2 regions of the Shewanella sp. SM55 genome follow, and region 1 is predicted to be linked to the other one. Evidence: predicted binding sites of a transcription regulator. Region 1 holds the regulator's gene; the other holds the start of a gene.

Evidence for each region. The regulator sigma-54, encoded in region 1, starts transcription at its own class of promoters, with help from an activator protein. The targets are predictions, from matches to a motif close to GTTGGCACGNNNNTNGNNT.
Region 2: flgB (flagellar basal body rod protein FlgB) is a predicted target of sigma-54. The motif match lies at 1,832-1,850, and genes of this name have one in related genera.

Annotation. Positions count from the first base shown of each region.
Region 1 covers NZ_JAKKRS010000015.1:14,252-18,437, forward strand. The annotation lists gene rapZ (RNase adapter RapZ) at 1-308, opposite strand, end outside; gene ptsN (PTS IIA-like nitrogen regulatory protein PtsN) at 305-748, opposite strand; gene hpf (ribosome hibernation promoting factor) at 751-1,038, opposite strand; gene L5L91_RS17180 (RNA polymerase factor sigma-54) at 1,067-2,545, opposite strand; gene lptB (LPS export ABC transporter ATP-binding protein) at 2,653-3,384, opposite strand; gene lptA (lipopolysaccharide transport periplasmic protein LptA) at 3,381-3,935, opposite strand; gene lptC (LPS export ABC transporter periplasmic protein LptC) at 3,922-4,186, opposite strand, start outside.
Region 2 covers NZ_JAKKRS010000011.1:98,134-102,319, reverse strand. The annotation lists gene flgE (flagellar hook protein FlgE) at 1-320, opposite strand, end outside; gene L5L91_RS14590 (flagellar hook assembly protein FlgD) at 343-1,005, opposite strand; gene flgC (flagellar basal body rod protein FlgC) at 1,008-1,424, opposite strand; gene flgB (flagellar basal body rod protein FlgB) at 1,433-1,783, opposite strand; gene flgA (flagellar basal body P-ring formation chaperone FlgA) at 2,003-2,617, shown strand; gene flgM (flagellar biosynthesis anti-sigma factor FlgM) at 2,718-2,999, shown strand; gene L5L91_RS14565 (flagellar protein FlgN) at 2,992-3,447, shown strand; gene L5L91_RS14560 (hypothetical protein) at 3,533-3,958, opposite strand; gene L5L91_RS14555 (FliI/YscN family ATPase) at 3,936-4,186, opposite strand, start outside.

The DNA of each region.
Region 1 (4,186 bases):
TGCAAACGGCGGGTTTCGCTGTAACGCTTGAGCAGAATTTTATCGCTGGAGTTAAGGAAGAAGCTCGTTAACTCAGTATCTGGAGGTAGGCTAGCGAGTTGTTTTACTAAGACCTTATCCTGCTCAGGCATGTTACGCACGTCGACACTGATGGCGACGAGATCGTTACTGCCTTTGAGTTGCTCAAGCAAACTGCCAATCAATGGCAAGGGAAGGTTATCGACACAATAATAGCCGAGATCTTCGAGTACCCTAAGGGCGACAGATTTGCCTGAGCCTGAGCGGCCCGACACTATGACCAGTTTCATCCAGTGATTACCTGATAGAGTTCCGTTTCATCATGCGTCTTGCGTAATTGCTTTAATATTTGCTTGTCGCTCAGCTTTTCGGCCATGCAAGACAAGGTACTTAAGTGCTGCTGACATTGGTCTGCAGGCACCAGTAGTGCAAATAAAATATCAACAGGTTGCTTATCGATAGCATCAAATGCTATCGGCTCTTCACACTTAATTAGTATGGCAATGGGCTGATCTATATCGGCTAGTCGACCATGTGGAATGGCGATGCCGTTACCTATACCTGTGCTTCCCATCTTTTCGCGCGCCACTAGGCTTTCGAATATCTCTTGAGATGAGAGGGTCGGGTACTGGGCAGCGACTAAGTCGCTGATGAGTTCCAGTACCTTTTTCTTGCTGCCCGGAGTGGCGCAGGTAGTGCACTCCGGCCGCAGTATGGTACAAAGTTCCATTATTAGTGTTTTGTTAACTTCTCTTTGTGTTTAATAACCTGACGGTCAAGCTTGTCAATCAGGGCGTCTATAGCGGCATACATGTCAGCATGCTCTGAAGTAGCAAAAACTTCACCACCTATGAGGTTTATTCTCGCTTCGGCAATCTGTTGCATTTTCTCAACATTGAGCACAACGTGCACATTATTGATCTGTTCGAAATGGCGTTCAAGTTTTGAAAACTTTTCTTCTACATATGCACGTAACGATTCGGTAATTTCGACATGGTGTCCACTTAGGTTTATTTGCATAGAAACGTCCTCCGATATCCACTGTAGGTTATAAACTTTTACGCTGATTAGAAGGTGGAATAAGCATAGCCTCTCGGTACTTCGCAATGGTTCTGCGGGCTACGTTGATCCCTTGTTCTGCCAGAAGTTGTGCCATCTTACTATCGCTTAATGGTTTTTTCTGGTTTTCCGCTGCCACCAGTTTCTTTATAAAGGCTCTGATTGCTGTGGATGAGCACTCACCACCATCGTCAGTACCGACGTGGCTAGAGAAGAAGTATTTTAGTTCAAAAAGTCCCTTAGGGGTATGCATGTATTTTTGAGTTGTGACCCGTGAGATGGTGGACTCATGCATTTCTACCGCTTCGGCAATATCGTTAAGCACCATAGGCTTCATGGCTTCTTCACCATACTCAAAGAAACCTTGCTGATATTGCACTATGCAATTAGCAACTTTAAGCAAAGTATCGTTACGGCTTTCTAAGCTCTTAATAAACCATTTAGCCTCTTGCAGATGGCCGCGAATAAATTGGCTATCGGCTTGGTTTTTGGTACTGCGTGCCATAGAAGCATAATGTTGATTTACATTGATTTTTGGCATGCAGTCAGGATTAAGCTCAACGACCCAGCGGCCATTTTTCTTCGACACAGACACATCTGGGATAACGTATTCGTCATTATTGGGCGTGATCAACAAACCTGGGCGAGGATTGAGGGTTTGGATAAGTGCTATACCATCCCTTAATTCATCTTCTTTTAATTTAGTCTTACGCATCAATAACCTAAAATCACGGGCGGCGATCAGATCTAAATGATCTTTGATCAGCATACGGGCGTTTTCTAGGTTGGGAGTATCAGCGGCGAAATGCGACAGTTGGATCAGCAGGCATTCACTTAAATCGCGGGCGGCAACGCCTATGGGATCAAAATGCTGAATACGCTTGAGTACGGCTTCGACTTCGTCAAGCTCAACTTCAGGATTGCCCATGGCTTCGAGAATTTCTTCAGTGCTTTGGGTGAGATAGCCCTGATCGTCGATGGCATCAATAATGGCGGTGGCAATGGCTAAATCGGTTTCAGAAAACGGCGTGAGGTTTTTTTGCCATTCTAAGTGTTCGTACAAACCTTCACTGGTCTCGCCTTGGAAGGGCATATCGTCTTCACGACTGCCGCCGGGGCCTGAGTTTGGGGAGGCGGTAAACACTTCATCCCATGTGGTGTCCATGGGGAGCTCATCGGGCATGGATTCTTTGGTTAGCGACTCTGCCGTATCTATGGTGGAGCTGTCTTTTTCTGGTGGCAGAGTGCTAGATTCACTGAAATCCGTATCGGATAGCGTTTGGTTTACAGGGGTTTTAGTGGCGTCGAATTGATCCTCTTCCAGCTCGAGAAGGGGATTAGAATCTAATGCTTGCTGGATCTCTTGCTGCAGTTCTAATGACGACAGTTGCAACAGACGTATAGCCTGTTGTAGTTGTGGCGTCATGGTTAACTGTTGACCCAGTTTGAGCTGGAGTGACGCTTTCATGTTACCGCTGATCCCTACGTTATTATTGTTGGATGAGGTCGCTTATTATCATTTTGAGTGAAGCCCAATGGCGGTATAAATTGCCTCCATTGGCTTCGCTCGATTAACTATAGCCTGAATTGTTCACCTAAGTACACAGCCCTAACTTGCTGATTGTCTAAGATCTCTGCTGGAGTTCCTTCGGCAATCAGGTTTCCGTGACTCACAATATAAGCATGTTCACATACATCTAATGTCTCGCGGACATTATGGTCTGTGATCAGTACGCCAAGGCCGCGACTTTTGAGTTGTTCGATAATCTTCTTGATGTCGATAACCGAAATAGGATCGACGCCGGCAAACGGTTCATCGAGCAAAATGAACTTAGGATTAGCGGCTAAAGCCCGCGCAATTTCGACGCGACGACGTTCGCCACCCGACAATGACATGCCTTGGCTGTCACGGATGTGGGTGATATGAAACTCTTCGAGCAGATGTTCTAGTTCTTCTTCTCGTTCTTCGTTTTTAAGTTCTTTACGAGTTTGCAGTACGGCCATGATGTTGTCATGAACAGTTAGCTTACGAAAGATACTGGCTTCCTGCGGTAAGTAACCTATGCCTTTGCGGGCACGCAGATGCATAGGATCTGCGGTTAAATCATCATCGTCGATAAAGATATGCCCCTTATCGCTCTTCACTAGCCCGACAACCATGTAAAAGGTCGTGGTTTTACCGGCACCGTTTGGACCGAGTAGGCCAACGACTTGACCGGTTTTTACCGTCAGACTGACGTCTTTAACCACTTGGCGACTCTTGTAACTTTTTGCCAGATTTTGTGCTCTTAAGGTGATTTGGGTCATTTAGAGTCCTGCTTTTTTACAGGTTTATCCGCTGGAGCATCTGATTTAGCATCATCTTGATAGTTTTCTGGCTGAATAATAGTGATCACGCGATCGTCACCACTGCCAGTACTCTCGGCCATCAATTTCTGTTGAATCATGTTATAGCGGATTAAATTGCCTGTAACTTGGCTACCCGCTTGATCTAATGACGCCATACCTTTCAGAGTTAAGGTGCGGCTTGCCATATCGTAACGAATTTCTTTCGCGCTCGCCGATGCAGGACGGCCATCGTCTAATATCTGGCTATACGTAGCAGGGTTGCCTGTGGCGACTAAAGTTTTGCTATTTTCACCTTCAGCGGAAAATGCACGCAGTTCATTTGCTTGGATTTTTATTGAGCCTTGGGTAACTTCCACCGGACCAAAGAAGATGATCTGGTTGTTTTTGATATCCGCAGTTTGGCTCACAGCTTTAATTTTGACTTCTTGCTTTAAGTCGCCCACTTTCGCGAAAGCACTCATGCTCATAATTAGCATTAGGCTGGCAAGTAATATGTTATTTTGCTTCATATGTTCCTACTACCTGACTGGTCAATTGCACTTCTTGCGCGTTGAGGTCGGCATAAAGGCCTTGGCCTTGAATATTAAAATCTTTCCCTGTGACGTAAATGGTACGGTCAGAGGTCATTATCATAGTGTTGAGATCGAGTTCCAGATAACTGGTGGACAAGGTCTGAATCGGTTCTTCTGGGCTAATGGCATCGATAATAACATTATTTTCTAATACAACCTTGCCAGTTTCCTTGTTTAGCTTGCCCTGA
Region 2 (4,186 bases), on a different contig from region 1:
AAGCCTTGATTGTCCTTATGGAACATCCCTGCTCTAGCATACATGGCGCCGCCATCATTCCCCTTGAGAACAAAAAAGCCTTCGCCTTGGATCCCCATATCAAGCTGACGACCGGTATAAGTTAAGCTGCCACCTTTAGAGAAGTTTTGGCTCGTTGACATCACGCCAACGCCACCCGCCTGACCACCATTATAAATGGATGCAAATTCACTACGGCCACCGCGAAACCCACTCGTCGATGCGTTAGCAATGTTATTACTGATAGTGTTGAGATCTTGAGTCGTCGCCTGTAAACCACTTAAAGCTATGTTAAATGACATCTTAATATCCTATAAAAATAATTTAAGAAACTTCAGAAATATTGAGCACAGAAACAACTCCAACACCATGGCCCATTTCAGCCATCATCATGCCGGATGCACTGGAGAAATGGATTCTCTCGATCGGTGCCTTAATATACGTTGGCGCAACTAAACTATTTTCACCTAGTGTCGCCTTAGCTTTGATTTCATATTGGCCTGCAGACAACCCCAGCTCAGCAGGATCGATAGAGAACCGAACATCACCAACATCCTGAGCACCGAGTTGAATAGTGCTAACGACCTGACCTTGTGCATCGATAATTTCAAGATCTAAGCCTTCAGCTGCATTCTCTAAATACACTTTGCCTTCAACCGCTTCACCATCGAGCTGAAACTCAGACACAGGCACCATGGCATTCTTACCAATCAAAGATGCCGACTGTACTATGCCCAAATTTTCCATCATGACCATTTGGCTTGATTGATTCTTCCGCATTCCCTCTAAGCTTTCGACCTGCGAAAACTGCGCTAATTGAGAGATATACTCAGCACTGTTAAGCGGTTTAGTGGGATCTTGATTCTTGATTTGTGCAATCATTAAGGTCATAAATTCATTCTTTAATGACGCAGCATCATTCCCTGGTGCCGTTAATGCACCTGCAGGATTCTGAATCGAGTTGTTACCAGAGCGAGCCAATTCCATTGCTATTTATTCCCTAGTTGCAATAAACCTTGCTGCATAGAACGCGCACGATTCATGATTTCAACACTGGTTTCAAATGAACGACTTGCCGCCATCATGTCAGCCATTTCTTCAATCGTGTTCACATTAGAGTAGGCAACATAACCTTGTTCATTGGCAAAGGGATGATTCGGCTCATAACGCATATCCAATGGGGCATCCGCTTGGACTATGTCGCTCACTTCAATCGAAGCACCAATCGCACCTTGTTGAGTCGCATCGTAAATAGTCGCAAATACGGGTTTTAATGCTCGATAGGCCGACTCAGGGTTTTCGGCGGCAGTTCCAGCGTTAGCTAAGTTACTCGCGACCGTATTTAAACGTATGGTCTGAGCATTCATGCCAGCACCCGCTATTTGATAAATATCGCCAAATGACATACAGGCTCCTAACGACCTTCAATAGCAGACTTTAGACCGGCTATTTTCATGTTTAAAAATGTCAAACTCGTTTGATAATCCATCGCATTCTGTGAATATCTTGCCTGTTCCTTACCGAGTTCCACGGTATTATCATCGGCAGAATTTTGATAAGGCATGCGATAAGCGAGGCTGTACTCTTGATTCATCTGCATGCCTGCTTCAACTTGCTTCATGGCCGCTTTGAAATCCAAATCCCTCGCTTTGTACCCCGGAGTTTCGGCATTGATTAAATTACTCGCTAATACCTTGCTTCTCTCCACTCTAAAATCGAGTGTCTGAGGATGTATTCCTAATGCTTTATCAAGGTTGATAGCCATCTCAACTCCTAGTACTGTATGCGTAATTAATTTAGATGGTCGAGCAGCTTACAATTAGCATGCCAATATACTTATCCATATAAAACAGTTGGTTAAATGAAATTGCTATCGATATACGGAAAGTTCTTTTCCCTCACTTTCTTACTGAGCATAGGGTTACTTCCGCTCAATGTGCACGCGAGAGGGAAGATCACGGCGACAGAACAAATATCTCTGCAAATGACAAACTCCGTAGCCGCAGAGATAGCTAAGTGGCAACAATCGCAAGAGATCAAAAAAGTCAGCAAAAAAATCACACTGCACATTCCTTCCAGCACAGCCAAGCTAAAAACGTGTAGCACGGCGCTCCAAGTCGAGGCTGCTAAAGGGCTCCCATTCGGTCGGATCCAACGAAAAATAAGCTGTGCCTCTGAAGGCTGGTCACTCTATGTTCGGGCCAAGGTTGCTCTCAGCGCCTACATTCCTGTTGCCAACAAAACGCTTAAGAGAGATGAAGTTGTCACATCAGAAAATCTACAATGGCAAATGCTGCCCTTAACTGCATCAGATCAAGACATTATTACTGATGAAAAACACATTTTAGGGCAAGCGGTTGCCAGAAAAATAATCAAAAACAAACCCATAAGAGCAAGCAATTTAAGTGCACCAGAACTCGTGAGCATAGGAGATGAAGTGATTATCGAAGCAGTCAGTGCCACCTTTTATGCCAATATGATTGGGATTGCTATGGATGCGGGTAAACAAGGTGATGCCATTAGAGTGAGGAATAGTAGTTCAGGGAAAATCATTACCGCCTACCCCATAGCTAAGGGGAGAGTTGAAACCCGTTTTTAACATTTAAGCCACCTTAGGATAAATTTAAAAATTTATTTTAGATTTATCCTATTTAGGTCGCCTATATCTAATATCTAGCCATTTATGACGATGAACATCTATGGAAATTAATAAAATTAGCAGTGCCTTGAGCACTGAGTTCAGCACGAGTAAGAGCGCTAATACGCCCAGAAAGCCCGTTGAATCAGAAAATCTATCAACGCCAACACGACAAGATATTAGTCACGACTGGCAATTGTTAGAACAAACCCAGAAAGAGTTACATACCATCTCCGACGTTGACACAGATAAAGTTGCTGCTATACGTCAGGCTTTAAGTAATGGCAGCTTTGAGCTGAGCTTAGATAAAATTGCAGATAAGATATTGATACAGCATGGATAATAGTCAAGTAAATAAGCGCGAACTTGTTCAAAGTTTAATTCGCGATATTCGTCAAGATCTTGATGGATATAGTCAATTAAAATCAATGCTTAAGCACCAACGTGAATTAATGCAACGCAGGGATAATGATGCGCTCTTAGCCCATAACGAGCGTCAAACTGCGCTGTGTAACAAGTTAGCTTTGAGAGCCAAACAGCGAAGCGAAAATCTCGCGACACTAGGTTTTAATAGTGACAATAGTGGCATGAGACGCTTAATCACGGCGCTACCTGATCACCTAAGACCGCAAATAAAAATGTCATGGGACAACTTGCAGCTCTTAGTTAAAGATAGCCAAACAGCCAATGAAACCAACGGCAGATTGCTCGTAATACAGCAAGAAACGATTAACCGTATCCTGAATCAAGATGGCCAACACCATGAAATTGATTACGGTGCCAAACGCTAATCAAACTGAATTATTGAGAGTTACCAAAGCCCTCGCTAATGGGACATAGTTTAAAAGGTGGCTCTCAGCTGTAATGACACAGCGCCTATTGGCCTTTATTCTTGTAATAGAAACCCGCCATATCATCAACAATAGCCTGTTCACGGCGCGCCACTTGTGCTTGTTCTTGTATATGTGTTTGTTTTTCAAGCCACTTCAAACCTTGCTGACGCCCTAATTGCTTACGCCATAGGCGATCAATACGCAGTTGTTCCTGTTGTAGAAAAACCTCCTTTTGAGCTAACTTCACCCGCATAGGCTCTAACACTTGCGCCATACTTGCGGAATTTTGCCAGAGCAAAACATTTGAGCCCTCTTTCGCACCACGATAAGTCAATATCATTTGGGCTAAGGCTTGATTTTGTTGTTGATTTAGTTGGACGCTTAGGCTGGAATCATCGCGTTTTTGCCCTAGCTGCGCTAATTTCTTTTCAGCTTGAACACGTAACTTAGAGAGATGACGCTGGCTCATATCCCATAACTCCCATCAACTGTTCCAATTGCACTAAACTTTCAGCCAGATTGACTTTACTGTGTGTGGTCTGGCGTAAAAATCGTGCCATTTCTGGATACACTCGCACAGCAAGATCCATTTCAGGATCTTGGCCAGCTTGGTACCCACCTAAAGGTAATAAGTCTCTAACCTCATTGTAACGACTCAAAAGATGTCTAAAGATCTGACTCTGTTCAATACTGCTAG